One region of the Nitrobacter vulgaris genome, then DNA from elsewhere that is predicted to be linked to it. Evidence: predicted binding sites of a transcription regulator. Region 1 holds the regulator's gene; each other region holds the start of a gene.

Region 1 (6,760 bases):
GACAGCACCTTCGCGGTATCAGCGATGGTCTCGCCGCGTCCGAGCTGCATTTCGGCCCCGGTCAGCATGATCGCCTCGCCACCGAGCTGGCGCATGCCGACGTCGAACGACACGCGGGTGCGTGTCGAGGGCTTGTCGAAGATCATCGCCAGCGTCTTGCCTTCGAGCGACCTGTCGGCGATCCGGCCCTCCTTGCGTCGCTTCTTCATCGCGACGCTGGCGTCGAGAATCGCGCGCAGTTCCGTCCTCGGCACGTCGAACAGATCGAGAAAATGCCGTGGCGCCTTGCTCATTGCGCGGCTTCCTTCTTGGCGGATGCGCCGGACAGCCTGACGCAGGCCCGCTCCAGCCGCCGCACCGACTCCTCGATCTCGGCGTCGCCGATGATCAGCGGCGGCAGCAAGCGCACAACATTTTCGCCGGCGCCAACGGTCAAGAGCTTTTCCTCACGTAGCGCGCTGACCAGATCGCCCGATGGGACCACGGCCTTGAGGCCGATCAGAAGCCCCTCGCCTCGCACATCGCTAAGCACATCGGGATATCGATCGACGACCGAAGCCAGCTTCTGTTTCAAAAGCAGCGACATCTTTCGGGTCCGCTCGAAGAAGCCAGGCTCAAGCATCACGTCGAGCACGGCATTGGCCGCCGCAACCGCTAGCGGATTACCGCCAAAGGTCGAACCGTGCGAGCCAGGCGTCATGCCGGAAGCGGCTTCCGCGGTCGCAAGACAGGCGCCGATCGGAAAACCGCCGCCGAGCGCCTTCGCCAATGACATCACATCCGGCGCAACGCCAATGCGCTTGTAGGCAAAGAGATCGCCGGTACGCCCCATACCGGTCTGCACCTCGTCAAAAACCAGCAGCAGGCCGCGCTCGTCGCAAAGCTGACGCAGCGCTCGGAAGAACGCGTGGGGCGGCTCGCGCACGCCACCTTCGCCTTGCAACGGCTCGATCAGGATTCCGGCGGTCTCAGGACCGATCGCCTTCTTTACGGCTTCGATATCGCCGAGCGGCACTTGGTCAAAGCCGTCCGCCGGCGGCCCGTATCCTTCGAGATATTTTTTCGAGCCGGTGGCAGCCAGCATCGCCAGCGTGCGACCATGGAAGGCGCCTTCAAAGGTGACCATCCGATAGCGTTCCGGATTGCCCCTGTGGGCATGATAACGGCGCGCGACCTTGATGGCGCACTCCACCGCCTCTGCGCCGGAATTGGCGAAGAAGACGAAATCGGCAAAGCTCTGGTCGCAGAGCCGTGCCGCCAGACGCTCGCCGTCGGGCGATTTGAAAAGGTTCGAGACGTGCCAGAGCTTTGCCGCCTGCGCCTGAAGCGCGGCGACGAGATGCGGGTGACAATGGCCAAGCGCATTCACGGCAACGCCGCTGGTGAAATCGAGATAGCGTCCGCCGTCGGAGCCAAGCAACCAGGCTCCCTCGCCGCTCTCGAATGAAAGATCGGCCCTTGCGAAAACGGGCAATAGATGAGACGCCGCTGCTGTAGTCATGACGATTTGCCGGTTGATGGGAAGCGGAACGGCTCGGCTGCGCTGTGGCGCGACCAACGAACTGTCAGCCCCGGAAACGAAATGTGCCGCCTTTCAAGGCGGCACGCGACGGTTATTCTAGGTGCACGGCGATTACTGTCAATATTCCACTTGTGCTTCGGTGATGCGGGAAAGTCGCAGAATGAGCCGATTCTCTCATTTTCTTGCAGAACATGTGGACGCCGTAAGGCCCGACTCTTGCGCGTGAGTCACGGCATATTGTAGCCTTAGGCTTGTCGAATACGACATCTCGTGCGGCGTTTTGATCCTCGATCGGTCCCTGTTCTCAGCGTAAGCGCCCGGGCGTTTTCCCGCCCGGCGAGGGTTAAGGGATTCTGCCGACACGAGTTTCTCAGGGGGCGCTTCAGGTGCGCGGCCTTGCGGGGGGCACGCCTTAAACAAGGGAACAATGTGCGATGACGGTGATAACCTGGACCGACGACCGTGTCGAACAACTGAAGAAACTTTGGGAAGCGGGACTTTCCGCAAGTCAGATCGCCGCCGAACTCGGCAACGTGACGCGTAACGCGGTGATCGGCAAGGTGCACCGGTTGGGTCTATCGGGCCGCGCCAAGAGCCCTTCGTCAACGGTGCCGCGGCCGCGCAAGGCCCGTCCGGCCCAGCACATGATGCGGGTGTCCCGCCCTGTCTCCCGGGGAAATACCGCGCTCGCGCAGGCCTTCGAGATTGAACTCGAGCCAGACCCGATCGCCTACGACAATGTCGTGCCTATGAGCCAGCGGCTATCACTACTCGAACTCAGCGAAGCCACTTGCCATTGGCCGGTTGGCGACCCCTCGAGTCCGGAATTCTTCTTCTGCGGTGGCAAGGCTCTCACCGGCCTGCCCTATTGCGCGCACCACTCGCGCATCGCCTATCAGCCCGCCGCCGACCGTCGCCGCCAAGCGCCGAAGGCGCGGTAATCACAGCGTAACTTCAAATCTCGTCATAGCCAGGCTTGAGCCGGCCATTTCGTTTTGCGTCCAAGCAGATCGTAGATCTGCGGGAAGCCGCGGTTGACGCTCTATAGCGTTTTCGAGTGAAGTCGATGCCGGTTCGCGTGAAGGAAACGCGTCAAAACAACATCAAGACCTTCGTTTCTGATTCAATCAAAAACAAAATGCTCTAGCGCAGCATCACGACGATTATCGACGCTGTTCAGCTATCCCCGCTTACTCAGTCGCGCTCGCGAACTGCTCGTCCAACGCGTAGCCTGCACCACGCACCGTGCGGATCGGATCCGCCTCACCACCCGGACTGAGCAGTTTACGCAGTCGTCCGATGTGAACGTCGACGGTGCGCTCGTCGATATAGACGTCACGGCCCCAGACGCTGTTGAGCAATTGCTCGCGGCTGAACACCCGGCCGGGATGCTCGAGAAAAAACTCCAACAGCCGATACTCGGTCGGGCCAAGATCGATCGAACGACCGGAACGCGCAACGCGGTGCCTATCGCGGTCGAGCTCTAGGTCGCCAAAAATCAGGATCGATGCCAGCCGCGCCGGACTCGCGCGCCGCAGCAGGCTTTTTACCCTCGCCAGGAGCTCCGGCACCGAGAACGGCTTGACCACGTAGTCGTCGGCGCCGGTCGCAAGCCCCCGCACCCGCTCGCTCTCCTCGCCGCGAGCGGTGAGCATGATGATCGGAAGCTGCTTGGTTTCGGGACGCGCCCGCAGCCGGCGGCATAGCTCGATGCCGGACAGGCCCGGCAACATCCAGTCCAGCACCACAAGATCGGGGATGCGCTCTTTCAGCCGCGTATCCGCCTCATCGCCCCGCGTTACCGTTTCGACCTCATAACCTTCGGCTTCAAGATTGTAACGCAGCAGCGTCGTCAACGCTTCCTCGTCTTCCACTACCAGAATGCGTGCACCCATCGTGTCTCGCCTGATCCCGTTTCAGTTCTGTGGAGTCGCCGATGCGAAACCAGTCATATCCCCCTTGGGACGCTTGTCGAGAATCTGCTGACCCTCGATCATGTAGAACACCGTCTCGGCAATGTTGGTGGCGTGGTCGCCGATTCTCTCGATGTTCTTGGCGCAGAACATGAGATGAATGCAGAACCCGATGTTCCGCGGATCCTCCATCATGTAAGTCAGGAGTTCGCGGAACAAAGAGGTGCAGATAGCATCCACCTCCTCGTCCCCCTTCCAGACTGCCATCGCCGAAGGCAGATCGTGCGCCGCATAAGCGTCGAGCACCGACTTGACCTGGGACCGCACGAGATCGGTCATATGTTCGAGACCGCGGATCAGTTTCAGCGGGCGGAAATCGCTGTCGATCGCAACCACGCGCTTGCCCATGTTCTTGGCGAGATCGCCGATGCGCTCCAGATCGATAGCAACTCGCATGGCGCCGACGATCTCGCGCAGATCCACGGCCATCGGTTGTCGCCGAGCGATAGTCAGCATGGCGCGTTCCTCGATCATGCGCTGCAGCTTGTCGATTTCGGCATCGGCGGCCACGACGCGAGCACCCAATGCAACGTCGCGGCGGATCAACGCGTCCAGGGATTCCACGATCTGCCGTTCAGCCAGTCCGCCCATTTCGGACACCAGCCGCGTCAGCTCCTGGAGGTCGTCGTCGAACGCCTTGGCGGTGTGTTCGAAAGCCATATCAAAATTCTCCTCGCGTCTCCGCAGGCAGCCTCAGCCGAAACGGCCGGTGATGTAATCCTGGGTGCGGCGATCTAAGGGCGATGTGAACAGCTTGTTGGTCGGACCGAATTCGATCATCTCGCCGAGATACATGAACGCGGTGTAGTCCGATACGCGCGCCGCCTGCTGCATATTATGGGTAACGATCGCAATCGTGTAGTGCCTTTTCAGCTCATCGATCAGCTCTTCGATTTTGGCCGTTGAGATCGGGTCGAGAGCCGAGCACGGCTCATCGAACAGGATCACCTCGGGCCGCACCGCAACGGTCCGCGCGATGCACAGGCGCTGCTGCTGACCACCGGAAAGGCTGAGTCCGCTCGCATTGAGCTTGTCCTTGACCTCGTTCCACAAGGCGCCGTCCCGCAGTGCCTTTTCCACCCGATCGTCCATTTCCGATTTCGGCAGCCTCTCGTACAAGCGGATGCCAAACGCAATGTTGTCATAGATCGTCATCGGAAACGGCGTCGGCTTCTGGAACACCATGCCGACCCTGGCGCGCAAAAGATTAAGATCGAGCTTGGGGTCCAGGATGTTGGCGTCGTCCAATAACACGCGTCCTTCGACGCGCTGGCCGGGGTACAGGTCGTACATGCGGTTGAAGATGCGAAGCAGGGTCGATTTTCCGCAACCCGAGGGGCCGATGAAAGCCGTCACGCGGTTGCCGGCGATCGACAGGTTGACGTTCTTTAGCGCATGATGCTGGCCGTAATAGAAATTGAGGTTAAGAGCGTCGATCTTCACCGGAATGACCGGATCAATCACCGGCGGTGGAGCAGCCGAGCCTGAGGCGGCGACGGAACCGTGGGTCATTTTGCGATCCTCTCAGAACCCATCAACCTCGCAATGATGTTCAGCGCCAGTACCGCCAAGGTGATCAACAGCGCGGCGCTCCACGCCAGTTCTTTCCAGTAGACGTAAGGGCTCTGCACGAAGTTGTTGATGGTGACAGGAAGGTTAGCGACCGGGTTGGTCAGGTCCATGCTGAAGAATTGGTTGCTCAAGGCGGTGAACAGCAGCGGCGCGGTCTCGCCGGCAACGCGCGCGGTGGCAAGCAGCACGCCGGTGATCAGGCCGGTTCGCGCGGCGCGATAGGCGATGCGCTTGATGACGAGCGAGCGCGGTAAGCCGAGCGCGGAGGCCGCCTCGCGCAGCGAGTTCGGCACCAGGCTCAGCATGTCCTCGGTGGTGCGCACCACGATCGGAATGACGATCACGGCGAGCGCTAGTGACCCCGCGAGTGCCGAGAATCCTCCCATCGGGACCACCACCGCGCCGTATACGAACAAACCGATGATGATTGAAGGCGCACTGAGAAGGATGTCGTTGATGAAGCGAATGACCGGCGCGAGGCGATCGTGCTTGCCGTATTCCGCGAGGTAGGTGCCCGCAAACATCCCGATCGGCGCACCTACCCCCACACCTATCACCGTCATGATGATGGAGCCGACAAGAGCGTTCAGCAGACCGCCTTCGGACGCGCCGGGCGGCGGCGTGTTCTGGGTGAAAAGCTGCCAGCTCATCCCGGCGAGACCGTTATAGAACAGCGTGAACAGAATGAGCCCGAGCCAGGAGACACCGAATGCGGCGGCAACAAAGCAGAGGGCGCGGACGATAACATCTCGACGGCGGCGGGACGCATAGATCGGATTCATGGCTTGACCTGAACAGGCATAATCGCTGGACAAACGAATTCGTTTGTCGGGAAAAACCGGGTTCCGTTCTTCCGTGCCATGCCTATTTCCCTGCCTTCTTCTCCAACCGCAACAGCAACAGCCGCGCTGCGGCGAGCACAAAGAACGTCAGAACGAACAACAGCAGACCGAGCAGCATCAGGCTCGACTGATGCAAGCCGTCGCTCTCCGCGAACTCGCTGGCGATCGCTGCGGAAATCGTCGTGCCGGGCGCGAAGATCGATGGCGAGATGCGGAACGAGTTGCCGATAATAAATGTCACCGCCATCGTTTCGCCGAGCGCACGGCCGAGCGCCAGCATGGCGCCGCCGATCACGCCAACGCGCGTATAGGGCAGCACAACGTGCCAGACGACTTCCCAGGTGGTGCAGCCGACGCCATAGGCCGCCTCTTTCAGGACGGGCGGCACGGTTGCGAATACGTCACGCGAAATCGCGGTGATGAAAGGCAGCACCATGATCCCGAGGATCAGCGACGCGTTGAACAGGCTCAGATACGACGGCGGACCACCGAAGATCGCACCAAGGACCGGCACACCTTCAAATAGGTCTATGAAGAAGGGCTGCACCGTGTTGGCGAGGATCGGACCGAGGATGAAGAAGCCCCACATGCCGTAGATGATCGAAGGAATGCCCGCGAGCAGCTCAATCGCCATGCCGATCGGCCAGCGCGCCCACAGCGGGCACAGCTCGGTAAGGAAAACAGCAATTCCGATTCCGACCGGGACAGCGATCATCATGGCGATGACCGAGGTCAGGACGGTGCCGTACACCGGACTCAGCGCGCCCAGCACCGGCGGCTCGGCGGACGGCGCCCAGCGCTGCGTCGTCAGGAACCCGCTTCCATACTCCACAATCGCAGGCCAGGATCCC
Region 2 (6,760 bases), on a different contig from region 1:
ATTGCTATGGGTACAAGAGTGAAGACTTTAAAGCGCAATCCTGCGGCCGCACCTATCAATGCGCTGGTAACTACCAAAACGGCGATGATAACCTGGTCCATTGCTCGATGCTGCTCGCCCGTCGAATTAGCAATTTTTGATCGGGGTTGCGGCTCTCCCCATCCCAAGTTTCACCAGTGATCTTGTGACGTAAACATCCCGTCACCTTGTGACTTAAATATTAAGACAACAAGTACGCGAATCCGTACCTTGATTTCGCGTAGCCTGATTATAGTTTGGCGACCGCCAAGACTTGCCCCGTAGCTCGTCTTTTGATGGTCGCCGCCTTGTCTTTGCTCGCCCGGGCATAGGAACGCCGCTCATCCGACCGCATTGATAATCTGGAACGGGTTCCACACCCCCCTGTGATCCCCGAACCCAAGTTGGCCCGCTTAGACCCTCCGTCCGGCGGGCCAGTTTGTACATCCAACCTATCGCACAGCACGCATCAACTGCGCCGGCAAAGCCGCCACGTCCAATCCCTGGGATCAGACCGTCCTTAATAATTCGGTCAAAGGTAGTTGGCGACACGCCGACATAACTAGCGGCCAACGTGCGCGACAGTCCGCGGGGCCAGTGGAAGTTTGTCGATATCTTTCATTTTTCCTCCTTCTCCGACTGGCCAACCAATACAATGTATCGGCCGTCCGAGGCTATCCGCCGCGCTGTCGAGATCGGGCTGAAGGGGAAACGAAATGAGTAAAACGCCCGGGGAATACGAACCACGTAAGCCTATTTCGAAAGAGGCGCGTGAAGCTCGCAAAGTGCTTCGAGACGCCGACGCAAAATCGGCAATGATTGAGCACGCGAACGCAGCAAAGGCATTCGACAAAAATCGCGAGCGTCTAAGGGCCGAGCGGCTGGCTCGTGAGGCCGTCGAGCCACCTCCGCCGCCTAAGAAGAAAAAAGGCGGGATAAAAAGACGAAGGGCAGCTAATGCCTGCCAGAGCTAGTCACATACCTACTCATCGAGAGCGGAGCATCTTGCAGATTCTTCACGAGCGAGGGGGCGAGCTACATAAAAGGCAGTTCCAACCCGCGGCGGTAACAATCAACAGAATGATCGCAAAAGGCTGGATCGAGGTCCCAGCGGCCTCTACGTTTCGCATTACGGCGGCAGGCTTAGCAGCGATGAAGGCAAAGATTCCAACTTCTGCGGCGAGGCACTCCTTCGAGCCCTAAAATGACCCACACGTGGTGGTCGGCAAGATGACTGGAAGCGAATCAAGATCACTAGCCGTTAACTCTCGTGTGATTTGGCACGGCGATAGCAAGGACGCCGGCACGGTTATCGAAAAGGATTGGGCCGGTGTCACCATCAAGTGGGACAACCGAGAGCAGCAAAAGATCCTGCATAACGACATGGCCATGGTGACCAAGGCCTAGAACGAAGTGCCTGATTAAATCGTCTCCTTGGGCCCTTTTGTATTGCCTGCAAGATCTGTCTGCGTGCCCACAGATGAGGGTGACCATGCAACAGTTCTGGCGGTGGCTGAGAGCCGAATCGCGCCGGATGGATTGCCAGACCCAGCGCTGGCATTTAGCGCGGGCGCCATCGCATGGGTGATTACAAGTTTTCTGAGAGCGATCTTCGCCTGATCCGTCATTCGTCTTGCGCCAAATCGGCGCTCACACGGCGCTTTTCGGCCTGGATCTGCTCGACTTTTCCGTGGATTACGGCGTGACGGCGCAGCATTCCCGCGCACAGGTGCCGAGCGCTTCCGTGATAATCGTCTTGATGGTCCGGGCACATCGGCCGCATTCGGCACTGCATCCGAGGCACCCGTAAACCTGCTTCGCGGAGCGCGGCAAATCTTCTGCTGCGGTGACAACAGCGCGAACGTCGTGATCGGTCAATACGTTACAGGAACAAACGATCATGAAAACCGGACCCGATGGGATGACGATTTGCGGATCGATATTGTTAGGCCATCCCGCGAAACGCAAAGGAAAACCCGCTTGTTTCGAGCAATTCCAAACTGCGGGATTCCGCAACTCTGAGCCGCGAAAAACCCCTGATACCGCGAGTTGGCGGCGAGAGCGAAGGTACTTTTGAAAGGTCTAAGCGCGCGTAGTACGAAGCTATGATCACACCCGAGCAGATTCGAGGCGCGCGAGCCATGCTCAACATGAAGCAGGCTGATTTGGCGAAAGCGGCCAATATTTCCACGGCGGCGTTACACAACATTGAACGAGGAGCGGCGATCCCAAGGGCTGCCACCTCAGCCTCCATCCAACGCGCTCTCGAAGATGCGGGTGCACAGTTTATCCCTGAGAACGGCGGTGGCGCCGGCGTCCGGCTCCGGAAACGCTGACATTCACAGCCGTCGTGGCAAAAAAATTTGCAACTAGGGTTCAAAAGCCGGCCGCCCGAACGTCATACTACTGAGGGGGTCGCGAACCCCGCCCATAGGGGCTTTCTTGGAACGCTCTTCTGCCCCGCGCATTGAATCGCCCGGAACGGGCTCGTGCGAGACCCATGATCCCTGAACCGATCAGGCCCGCTGTGCCTCAGACCGGCGGGGCTTTTCGCGGGCTTCGCTCAACGGTGTCGCCTCGCGTAGCTGTCATCAAATTTTGACTCGCACAGAGTAAGTCAGAGACACAAAATACATCCCCTCTTTCGTCTAAAAGCGGGAGAAGCACCCCCATGTCCAAGCAACCCACCACCCTGCAGGAACGCCTTGCGGCATGGGCCGACGAGGTTCGAAAACAGGCGGAGACGATGGCGCCCGGGCCAGAACAAGACGCGTTGCTCAAGAAAATCGCACAGGCCGACCAAGCCACAGAACTTTACAATTGGATCAATTCGCCGGAGCTTCAACCACCGAAATGACCGTCACGGGACGGTTGGGACTTATTGCGCCGTTATCTCCCCGCCGGCCTTCTCCCAAACTTAAACATATTAACCGGCTCACGTAACTGCGGTAAGCCTTGCTGGCGTTCCGGATAAATGAACTCTTCCCCGCGAAGCCATCGCCCGCACTTCCCCTCAAAAATTCCCCTCTCGCACCAGTTGCGCCGGTAACGCAGCTGCGTCGGGTGGCGGGGGAAATGGTCGAACGGAATCGGTCCTGTGTTCTCACGCCTGTCGTACACCTGTAATGGAACTATTTTAGACGGGCCCCAAGTTTAAGAAATTGGGAGGGGTCTGATGCTGCCGCGACGCAAGAACCGAAACATTCGTCAATCCGGAACGAAGGTTGGTGCATTTTCTCGGGAAGGGCCGTTTCGGCACAAGCCCAGATGGGTAAGCACAAAGTCGTTTCTTGGAGCGATCGCTCTTGTCGGCGCGGTTAGTGCTGCACAAGCGAACGCACAGGTTGTAACCCCGGAGCAGGTCGAAGATCTGCAAAAGCAAATTAGCGTGCTGGAAAAGAAGCTCGAAAGCGTTCAGCACAACACCTTCCTGAACGCCAGCGCCGGTTATATGCCAACAAAGGGGACGTTCGCACCGCCGGACGTTCTGGTGTCAATGAAAGGCGGCGCTCCCCGCTTCTGCACCGCGGATGGATTCAACTGCGTCGGTCTCACCGGCCGCCTGCACTTCGATGTCGGGGGCTATAATTACACGCCAAATTCGTCTGCAACCGTGCCGCAGGATCTGCAGGACGGCGTCAACGCGCGCCGCGCACGTATCGGCATCACCGGCATATTCGCACGCGACTGGGTATATGCGTTGATCGGTGAATTCGGCGGCTCTCAGGACGGCACGGGGACGATCAACAACGCCTTTTTGTCGTACAAGGGCTTCGAGAACACGAGCATCGACATCGGCTACATGAAAGTGATGTGGAGCCTCGAACAGGCCACCAGTTCGAACAACATCACATTCATGGAGCGCTCCTCTGCGCAAGTGATGGCTGCCGACCTTGGCGCTGGAGGCCAACGCGCCGCCGTCGGGGTCATCAAATACGACAAGTGGTGGTGGGCCGGGGCCTACCTGACGGGGCCCGAGCGCGCCTATGATCATACGCTGCGCGTACCCTATTCAGCGGTTGGCCGCCTGGTTTTCACGCCGATCAACACTGATGTGGCTACCTTCTTGTTCGGCGGCGAGGTGCTCTATCTAGCCGACACCGGCGGCGCCCCTGGCGTCAATGACATCCGGTTGCGCGAACGCATCGAACTTCGCATCGATCCGACCCGGGTGCTCGACACCCATAACATTGCTAATGTCGATGACGTCCGGGTGCTGAGTGCCGAAGTCGGCGGCGCCATCGGCCCTTTCCATGCACAAAGCGAATATTTCGACTACAGCGTCTCCCGCTTCGGAAATACCGATCTCCATTTTAAGGGGGGCTATGTTCAGGCCGGTTATATTCTTACTGGGGAGAAGCGCAAATACCTCCAACATGACGCTGCGTTCGGCGGCGTCCGCCCGAGCAACCCCTTCGTTTGGGATGTGGCAGGCGGTATCGGCGCTTGGGAGATCGCGGCGCGCTACAGCTACATGGATCTCAACGACAACCTGGTGTTCGGGGGAAAGCAAAATAACGTCACCGTCGGCCTAAATTGGTATCTCAACGACAACATGCGCGTTATGTTCAATTGGATCCACGGCACGATAGCGAAATCCAACCTTCCCGGTCAGGATCTCGGCGCTAAATGGGACGCCTACGCGATGCGCACCCAGTGGGCATTTTGAGACCCCTATAAAGGCAGCAAAAAAGGCGGCGCTCCCGTGCTTCGCAGATTCTCCACTTGCGAGGTAATTGATCGAGCGCAATCGCGGCGCCTCTGCCCGCCTCGATCAGTAGCAGAAGCGGGACATCGTCGTCGCCCCTTCCCGCAATCGTGCCTTCAGCAGCTAGGTCTCAGAAAAGTCCAAGCGCCTGGGCGACGCAATTTCAAATGGATGGAGGGACCCACTACAATCCGCTCTGAGCGCACACGCTCAGAGCGAGGCCCAAAGCTCTAACAGCTCGGGTCATTTGTGAAGGAGCAGCGCTCACGGAAGACAAGGTGGGGGCGAAGGCCACTATAAGAGGGCCCATATCCTCTGCGGTGGTATGCAGGGGTATACCCCCCGCCGGAGTCGTAGGCCAGATAAACGCGACCTTCATAACCCCGATCACCTTTGCCGCTTTCGTTTTTACCGGAAAAAGCGAGCGCTGAAGTACTCAGTATCGTTGTCGCACAAATCGCAATCAAAAGGTATCTCATTACCAAACTCCAATCACGATTGAGGGGAACTTCGCGCTTATTTCATCTATACGTCTGACCTGTCATATTACTGTAATGTAAGTTTCTTATAATTGGGTGCCCAAAGAAGTGTGTCAATCTAAAACGAGACCTTCAGCCTGCGACTCAGTGTCATGAAAAGGCGCGGGCAAGGGTCGTTCGCAGATGCGAAGACATCCGCTTTTGATCCGATAATCCGATTGCGCTGAGGCCGCAGGTTTTGCCTTACTCGTCGTCGCGACCTTGTCCTAAGCTGGCCACCGGGACGCCGGACGCTTTCCTACGTTGGCCTTGCGATCGGAGCGTCGCATATTCGGACCAATAGGGCTTCGATAGCCGCCGCATTGGGCCGCGTACCAGTTCATCATCTTCGAAAAATGGCCCAGCAAACGATCAGCCGTGACAGGGCCGTTATTACCCGCCACGTTTTCTAGCAGCTTCGCGACGCCCTTACGCTTGAGTTCGACGAATGGACGTTTGCTAAAAGCCGGGATCGCATGTTTCCGCAGAGATCGTTCGATTTCGCCGCGATAGCCGGGTTCCTCCACCTGTACGTATCTCTTGAGGAAAATCTCCATGACCTCCCTGAAAGTGCTGGGGGCCTCGGTTAGCACCGGGTTCTCATAATATTTGCGGGCGGCCATTTTCGCCTTCTTAACGCTCATCTTCGGAAAGGTGCCGAGCTTATAGGTGAGCGCTTTGCTCCCTACGTAGGTGACCACCTGGAACATTTTCGTACCGCCCGAACTGAACACGAGCTTCAGGGCGAGCCCTCGTTCCATCGAATCGAAGTAAGCGATCTGCTCTGGGTGCGATTTGCCCGCCCGATCTTTCTTTTTGAGGTACGCTTCCAGGGCGCGGTCCCACGTGAGATCGCGTACCCACGCATCGGATAGTTTCTGTGATGGCATTTGGTGACCTCGGATATTAATCCGCATGTCAATTTAGTAGATACGCAAACGTATGTCGCGCCGGCAGCATGATGATAATCTATCTTGCTGAAAGACAATCGCGACCTCCCCTCACCCCTGGCCACAAGCCTCCCATCACGCGACGCTACGAAGTCGAGCATAAACTCTCGCGCATCCTCGACCTCTCGTCTCGTCGCCCCCAGCCGCGCCAATACCTCCATGGTCGCGCGCCAGTACCTCTCCGCCATTCGTGCGATCAGCCATGACGCGCGTGATAAAGAGCGATCGATTCAAAATCAATCGAGTGCCCCTCGAACTTACCAACTGGCAGCAGGCGGGTCGCGTTCGAGAATGTCAGTCCGTTCACCATCCAGCGATTATGAAGTTCAAGGCGTTCCGTAACCGTATCAACAATAGGCAAGCCTTCAGCTTCGCCCGCAAAGCATCTCTTGCTCCATGACGTGGTCGCATCATCAGCCGCGTCGGCGAGTATACATAGCTCCAAGATCTTTGCCGCTAAAGCCGGATATTCACTATTTATACGTTCGACAGCGACTTCCACCTTGGTACTCGTGGCGGCGTACTCGGCACTAATCGCGGCCTTGCGCTCCTCGGCACGCGCCTCC
Region 3 (6,760 bases), on a different contig from region 1:
TCAACGATGGCTTTCTAATTTCGGTCACGGGGACGCAAAGGGTTGTCGACCGATCACGGAACTTCGCCGAAATCACCAAGGCGATGTTCAGCACCGATATGGACACGCTCACACTGAATGTCGAAAAACGGCGTGTCGGTATCATCACTCTGGCTTACGGCAACGGCGATAACGGCTTGGGTGTGATCAGCGATCACACTGACGTCCCGCACATTAACCGTTTAGTTGAGCAAACTCTGAAGGAACTGGAACCGAACTCCATGCCAAATCTGCAGAGGCCGGATTAACCTCTATCGATAATCCAGTGTGGAAAAGGCGTCCTCGTGATGGATCTTCCCCATCTCGTCATCATTCGGGCATCGCCACGCAGTGGTATGAGCAGACCGATCAAGCTCAGACGATACCACCATCCTCGCGGGTAATCACAAGCGTCGCAGACCGCGGCACCGCTGAACCGCCGGCTGGCCAGTGGCTACCAAGACGTCCTTGCGCAAACTCATCGGCGCTCGTATGGGCACCTGGATGCTGAACGTTGACGAACATGGTGCGGCCGTCCGGCGTCGTCGTCACGCCAGTGATCTCCTGCCCCAGCGGTCCTGTCAGAAATCGACGAATCTCTCCTGTCATTGGATCTGCGCATAGCATTGCGTTGTTTCCGAACGGCTCATAGCGGCCCTTGTTCAGTGCGCAGTCGCCGATGTCGGTCTGGATCCACAATCGGCCGTTGGCGTCGAACCACAGCCCATCAGGACAAGCGAACAGGTTGTTATCGTCCAGCGGACGCCCGGTCAGGTCGCGGCCAGAGGCCTGGTCGCCACCGATGACAAACAGATCCCAACGGAAGCTTGTCGCTGCGTGGTCAGCGCCTTCTTCGGTCCAACGCACGATATGCCCGAAATAATTCTCAGCGCGTGGATTTGCCTTGTCGACCTCATCCGGCTTGCGCTTAACATTGCTCGTGAGACTGAAGTAGACCGCGCCGGTCGTTGGTTCAATCGCACCCGATTCCGGCCGGTCCATACGGGTGGCGCCGACATGTTTCGCCGCGGCACGGGTGTTGACCAGCACCTCGGCCTGACTGCAGAATCCGTTTTCAGACGTCAGGCCGTTCTGACCAGCCGCAAGCGCCAGCCAGTCGCCGCTCCCGTCATCATTGAACCGCGCGACATATAGCGTTCCGTCATCGAGCAGATGGCCACCCGCGCTGGCGTTGTCATAGGGCTGCGCGCTGACGAATTTGTAAATGAACTGGAACATGGCATCGTCGCCAGAATAGCAGACCAGCGGCTTGCCTTCGGTCGCCGGCGCGAAGACAACACCCTCATGTGCGAAGCGCCCCAGCGCGGTGCGCTTGACCGGTACCGCACCGGGTCGCGACGGATCGATCTCCACCATCCAGCCGAAGGCGTTTGGCTCGTTGCGATAGTCCTCGGCCGGACTTTGCGTTTTACGCGAGGCATCGAAGCGAACGAAAGCATCGTCGCCGTTGTCGGCCAGTTCCCAATGATAGCGCGTCTTGCCGCGCGGCACCCGATACTGGCTGTGCTCCCGCGGCTGATCCGGCTTGCCTTCCTTGCTGTCGTCGTTGCGAAAATACAGCGCCCAGTTCTCCTCTGCGGCAAGATAGGTGTTCCATGGTGTCGCGCTCGACGCACAATTGCCCAGCGTACCGCGTACGCAGGTGCCGTCTGGGCTGTATTTCGTTTTGACGAAGTCGCTCCCGCGCACGGGTCCAGCCAGCTCCATCTGCGTCAGCGCGGTGACTCGCCGATTGCGAGGGTCGGCGACGGCCACCCATCGGCCACCGGCCTCGCGGCGGATTCGAACGACACTGACGCCATGCGCATTCATTTCCTTGAGCACGTCGTCAGCCGGTCGGCCGCCATCGATGAGATAAGCATCTTCGGCGCAGAGCTTGAGACCGGAGGCGGAGATGTGCATTAACCGCGGTTCGACGTATTCGTGGTTGATAACAAGCAGCCCGTCATCGGTATGGCCATCGATTGCGAAGAAGTGCATCCCGTCATGGTGACTACCGACCTGCATCGCCTGATCCTCGCCGCTGTTGTCGATCGTGAAGGCTGGCATGCGGCCCAGGATTGGCTCGCCCCATGGCAGGATGAACTGCACGCGGTATCCTTCGGGAACGGCCACCCTATCGGCACGGCTGACCGGGACTGCTTTGAAATCGAGGCGGTCCTTGGCGGCTCGTCCATCACCAGGGCGAACGAACAACGCGGCGACCGCTGTAGCCAGCGCGCCAGCGAGCACGTCCCGGCGCTTCAAACGCCGCGCGACAAGATCGCCAAAACGCGGGTTTCCGGTCTCAAGGCATGGCGGCTCATCACCGCCGTCGCCGCGAATAATCTCGATGGTCTGGCTCATCTCGGACCCCCAATAGAAGAGTTCGAAATTACCGCCGCTGTATGACAGTTAGTTCACGCCATCGATGGCAGGCGAAGATGGTTCAGGTCCATGGTTCGATAGGGACGATCTGAAAGATCAGCTTGGCCATTTGATTTGTCCCTTTTATTGTTCCAACTCCAAGGACGAACTGCTCACGACAATTCTGACAACGCTTCTGGAATTTCTGAGCACACCGGCCACGATGCCCCGACTGAAAGTCGGGCCTGCGTGCCATCGCAAACATCAACAGGAGAATTACAAATGTCCGAAGTTCGTCCGCCAGTCCCGCCGTTCACGCACGAAACCGCGGTCCTCAAGGTGCGAGGAGCCGAGGACGGCTGGAATTCCCGCAATCCAGAAAAGGTCAGCCTCGCATATACTTCGGACAGCCGCTGGCGGAACCGGAATGAGATTTTCTCCGGCCGCGACGCGATCGTCGAGTTCCTGACCCGCAAATGGGAGAAGGAACGAGAATATCGCCTCATCAAGGAATTGTGGGCATTCAGCGATTCACGCATCGCCGTGCGCTTTGCGTACGAATGGCAAGACGCGGGCGGCAATTGGTTTCGCTCTTATGGTAACGAAAACTGGCAGTTCAACGAAGCTGGCCTCATGGCTGTTCGCCATGCCAGCATCAACGACCTCTCGATCACAGAGAACGCACGCCTCTTCCATTGGACTATCGGCGCCCGCCGCCCGGATGATCATCCGAGCCTGAGTGATCTCAATCTTTGAGTCTCCTGGATCTCCTGCCTCCTCGGCCACGCACCGTGTTCTTCACGGTCGCCGATCGCGGTGAAGCGGGTTAGCCCGCTTACCGTAACTAGAGGCTGATTTTGGTTTGCCAAACGAGCATTAACGACGCCTGACGATCTCCGGCCCAAGCGGAATCGCTTCAAAGTTTATTATAATTTGCTGAGATACTTCTTCCGAGAAAATGGATCTGGGAAGAAATATGGGTAAGCGGGCCAAACGTGGAAAGACAGAGTCGATAACACTTCCGGTCGCAGGAAGAGTTGCAGTCGGCGTCGTGGCCGCTGCCGCATTGGGGTACAGTTTGCTGTCTCGCCCTGCGGGGGTCGAACCAGTACGGAGGCCATCCGCGCGCTTAGTCCAGGTACCGTCGCCCCCAGCTCACGTATCAACTTCAATTCGTGTAGCGTCAACTCAAGCTGCAATCCCTGCCCCCGCGCCTCGGGTCGAAACACCAAAAGCCGCTGACGCTCCCGGTAGACTTGTTCGGCAGGTGGTTGACTACGTCAGCCACCAGACGCCAGGCACAGTCATCATCGATACAGGAAACACATTTCTTTATCTCGTTTTGAACGACGGGCAAGCGATGCGCTACGGTATCGGTGTTGGCCGCAAAGGTTTTACATGGTCCGGCGAGCAAGCTGTGGCCCGCAAAACAGAATGGCCGGATTGGCGTCCACCTGCAGAGATGCTGTCTCGCCAGCCTTATCTGCCGCGATTTATGGCAGGCGGTCCCGGCAATCCACTCGGCGCTCGGGCGATGTATCTAGGCGAGACCGAATATAGGATTCACGGCACCAACAAGCCCGATACGATTGGGAAGCGGGTTTCGTCCGGCTGTATCCGGCTGACCAATGAGGACGTCATGGACCTTTATGAGCGGGTGAAGGTCGGAGCGAAAGTGATCGTGCTTCCGGTAACCGCTGCTCAACGACCATCGCAGGGAAACCCGGCCGACGCCGCCTTCCGATCGCCGGACCCGGCATTGCCATCGAACCGGCTCCCGGCAACCGACGCGCAGGGGCCGTCATCTCGACCGAAGATGGCCAAGGCTCAGTAACTTACGTGTAGCCCATGTTCCTATCCGAGAGCCGAATGGGTGATGCGGAAACTAAAATAGTCGTCGACAGACCTGGAGCGCCTTCAGGACCTACTGGCGAGATCGCCATGACAAGGATCATGGCCTCGACCAGTTTGCTTCTCAGCAAAGTGGTCGCATCCCATTTGGTCGCAGCGGGCGTGGATGGCGACGTAAGAGGCGAAGACAACGCCAGCGGTCAGGCGCCAGCGTGGATCCGCTACAATTCTGAAGGATCATCCGGCCTTAGATAAGGGCCATAGAGCACGTCCTGCCGCCACTCATAGAGCTTCACAACAACAGCACCCATCGCAACTACAACAAAAAATAGGGCTACCTCGAACATCGTCGATCTCCAATCGTGCGACACACTTCGATCGACGCGATGGATTGGTCAACGACATCTAGGGGGTAGTGTTAATATGCACCGCGGACGAGCATCGAGCCGTCGCGTTCAGTTCCAGATTTAACCCGAGGCCGCAACATCAAGCTTAATGCGCGAGTTTCATTGCGCGGAGACTGAAAGCCACAGCGCCGATATGTCCCGCAGTTCGCGCCATCTGCGACGGGTGATGACTCTCCCCAGCAAGAAAAAGAGCCAGCCTTGTCAGCCCCAGACCAGACTCAAGTCAAAGCTCGACGCGTATTACGTGCCTGGGGTTAAGCGGTGAAGGCCTGATTTGCCACAGACACTTCTTCGGGAGACAGACCTGCCCTTAATCCAGTAAAAAGTTGCGATTGTTACCGGCACAGCGAGCGCCAACCACGAGATCGCATCCGAAAGACCATTGCCAAAAAGAGCAAACGTCAGCCCTGCTGTGGTGACAGCGGCTATAAGGACAGGCACACGGAAGACTTTCCAAACCGTTCTGTGGACGACTTTTTGCCGGGGAATGTGGATTTGAGCCATTCAATACTCACGCTTCGGATCAACCATCCGAGGTATGCTGCGAGAGGCGCGATCGATCCCAAAGGATCGCTTTTTAATTGCCCATAAGTAAAGGCCGCTCAACAGGATGATGATCGTAATAATATCGAAAAGCGCCCAGATGATTTTTAGAGGCAACTCCCCATAGTCTCCAAAATGAAGCGGACGTGAAACCTGCAATACCTTGAGATACCAAGGAACCTGCGGCGCAATCATGTTTGACGCGTCGTTTGCATCGACCAGAATGGGTTCACGCATCCGAGCCGTGAATGGCGTGCTGCCCTTGGTCCCCACGATGAGGTGTTGCGGGCTTCCGAAACGGCCAGAGGTCGGCATGATGATCTGCGTGATGATCCGGTCCGGGAATTTCTCTTGCACGTTGTCAACGACTGCTTGAATGGACGGAATTCGCGCAACCGGCTTTCCTACATAGGAAGCAAGCAGGGTTGGCAAGTACTGAGCACGCCAGAGGTCGGACAACGGACTCGCAAGTGTGTTGATTGTGCCCGTCAGCCCCACAACCAGTGCCCAGGTTACGGTCACGATACCCAGAAGATTGTGCCCATCCAGCCACTTCACACGAGACGATGTGTAGCGAATCGAGCCGAAATCCAGCCGCCTCATGAACGGCCAGTAAACGACAATGCCCGACACGATAGAGACCACGAAAACAAGACCTATCACGCCGAGAAAAAGCTCGCCGGGCAGACCGACGAACATATCTCTGTGAATCCGCAATGTGATGTTCATGACGTCCAGATGCGGCACCTCATCTCCCAGTACTTCAACGGTCCGCGCATCGAACGTCGTGCGACGGAACATGCCCGGGAGTGGAACTGCAGTGGGCGATGTCGCAACGCTCACTACCGGTTCAGTCTGACTTGGCTGCATGAAAAGGATGAATTGGCCGGGGTATAGTTTTTGGGCAGCCTCAACTACACGATCCAACGATGCCCGAGGGGTATTCGCTGCCATCGGGGGCGCGGATATTTCCTCTTCGAATAGCTCATCAATCTCATGATGAAAGATCAGCGGCAACCCGGTCAGGCATAGCATCAGCAAAAACAACATGCTGACGAGCGATGTCCACGTATGGATGCGAGACCATATTTTGATCGTCATTTGTGCATCAGAAGTTGGATGTGGCCGACAGTAAGTTAAGCCCAAGGAGTTGCAAGCGCGATAGCCCCGCTATGCGCTGACGTCCAGTAAGCCTGGTTTCCGACATTCTACCATCCCCCGGACAATAATCGGTTTTCCGTTCCAAGGCGAGGCAAAGGTGTATCGCGATCTCGTCTGCTATTGGAAGCTCTACAAATGTAGGCGCAAAAAACTGAGGCTTCGTCATGTTCCAGTGAGCGACATCTGTCGCTCCTATCGCGCGAGCCTCTCCTGGAGATCGGTATCTGAAAACCGTGGTTGATCAGGCGGACGGCGGATACACAATGATGCTGGCGCGAGCGTGCTCAGACAAAGACCCATCTACTCAGTCAAGGTACGGATATGCGTACTGCCCATCGCCTTCCCTTTGACCCTAAATATTACGTGACGAACGGTGATGAAGGGCCTGCCAAAGCCTGAGGGACCGACGGCAC

The links. Region 1 encodes PhoB, which activates phosphate uptake and scavenging genes when phosphate is short. Its sites were predicted from a motif close to TGTCATNNANCTGTCAT; they were not measured.
Region 2: GGQ85_RS01625 (OprO/OprP family phosphate-selective porin) is a predicted target of PhoB. The motif match lies at 3,129-3,145, and genes of this name have one in related genera.
Region 3: GGQ85_RS15965 (PhoX family protein) is a predicted target of PhoB. The motif match lies at 2,427-2,443, and genes of this name have one in related genera.

Annotation. Positions count from the first base shown of each region.
Region 1 covers NZ_JAVDPZ010000008.1:102,204-108,963, reverse strand. Annotated here, with positions in the region: gene argF (ornithine carbamoyltransferase) at 1-293, opposite strand, end outside; gene GGQ85_RS07300 (aspartate aminotransferase family protein) at 290-1,501, opposite strand; gene GGQ85_RS07295 (GcrA family cell cycle regulator) at 1,957-2,463, shown strand; gene phoB (phosphate regulon transcriptional regulator PhoB) at 2,713-3,417, opposite strand; gene phoU (phosphate signaling complex protein PhoU) at 3,439-4,155, opposite strand; gene pstB (phosphate ABC transporter ATP-binding protein PstB) at 4,189-5,007, opposite strand; gene pstA (phosphate ABC transporter permease PstA) at 5,004-5,849, opposite strand; gene pstC (phosphate ABC transporter permease subunit PstC) at 5,932-6,760, opposite strand, start outside.
Region 2 covers NZ_JAVDPZ010000002.1:123,935-130,694, reverse strand. Annotated here, with positions in the region: gene GGQ85_RS01655 (hypothetical protein) at 1-101, opposite strand, end outside; gene GGQ85_RS01650 (hypothetical protein) at 735-992, shown strand; gene GGQ85_RS01645 (hypothetical protein) at 1,234-1,425, shown strand; gene GGQ85_RS01640 ((2Fe-2S)-binding protein) at 1,714-1,920, opposite strand; gene GGQ85_RS01635 (helix-turn-helix transcriptional regulator) at 2,124-2,354, shown strand; gene GGQ85_RS01630 (hypothetical protein) at 2,690-2,875, shown strand; gene GGQ85_RS01625 (OprO/OprP family phosphate-selective porin) at 3,194-4,687, shown strand; gene GGQ85_RS01620 (hypothetical protein) at 5,472-6,161, opposite strand; gene GGQ85_RS01615 (hypothetical protein) at 6,391-6,760, opposite strand, start outside.
Region 3 covers NZ_JAVDPZ010000030.1:13,827-20,586, forward strand. Annotated here, with positions in the region: gene GGQ85_RS15960 (hypothetical protein) at 1-287, shown strand, start outside; gene GGQ85_RS15965 (PhoX family protein) at 394-2,385, opposite strand; gene GGQ85_RS15970 (nuclear transport factor 2 family protein) at 2,668-3,141, shown strand; gene GGQ85_RS15975 (L,D-transpeptidase) at 3,362-4,219, shown strand; gene GGQ85_RS15980 (hypothetical protein) at 4,458-4,583, opposite strand; gene GGQ85_RS15985 (PepSY-associated TM helix domain-containing protein) at 5,148-6,287, opposite strand.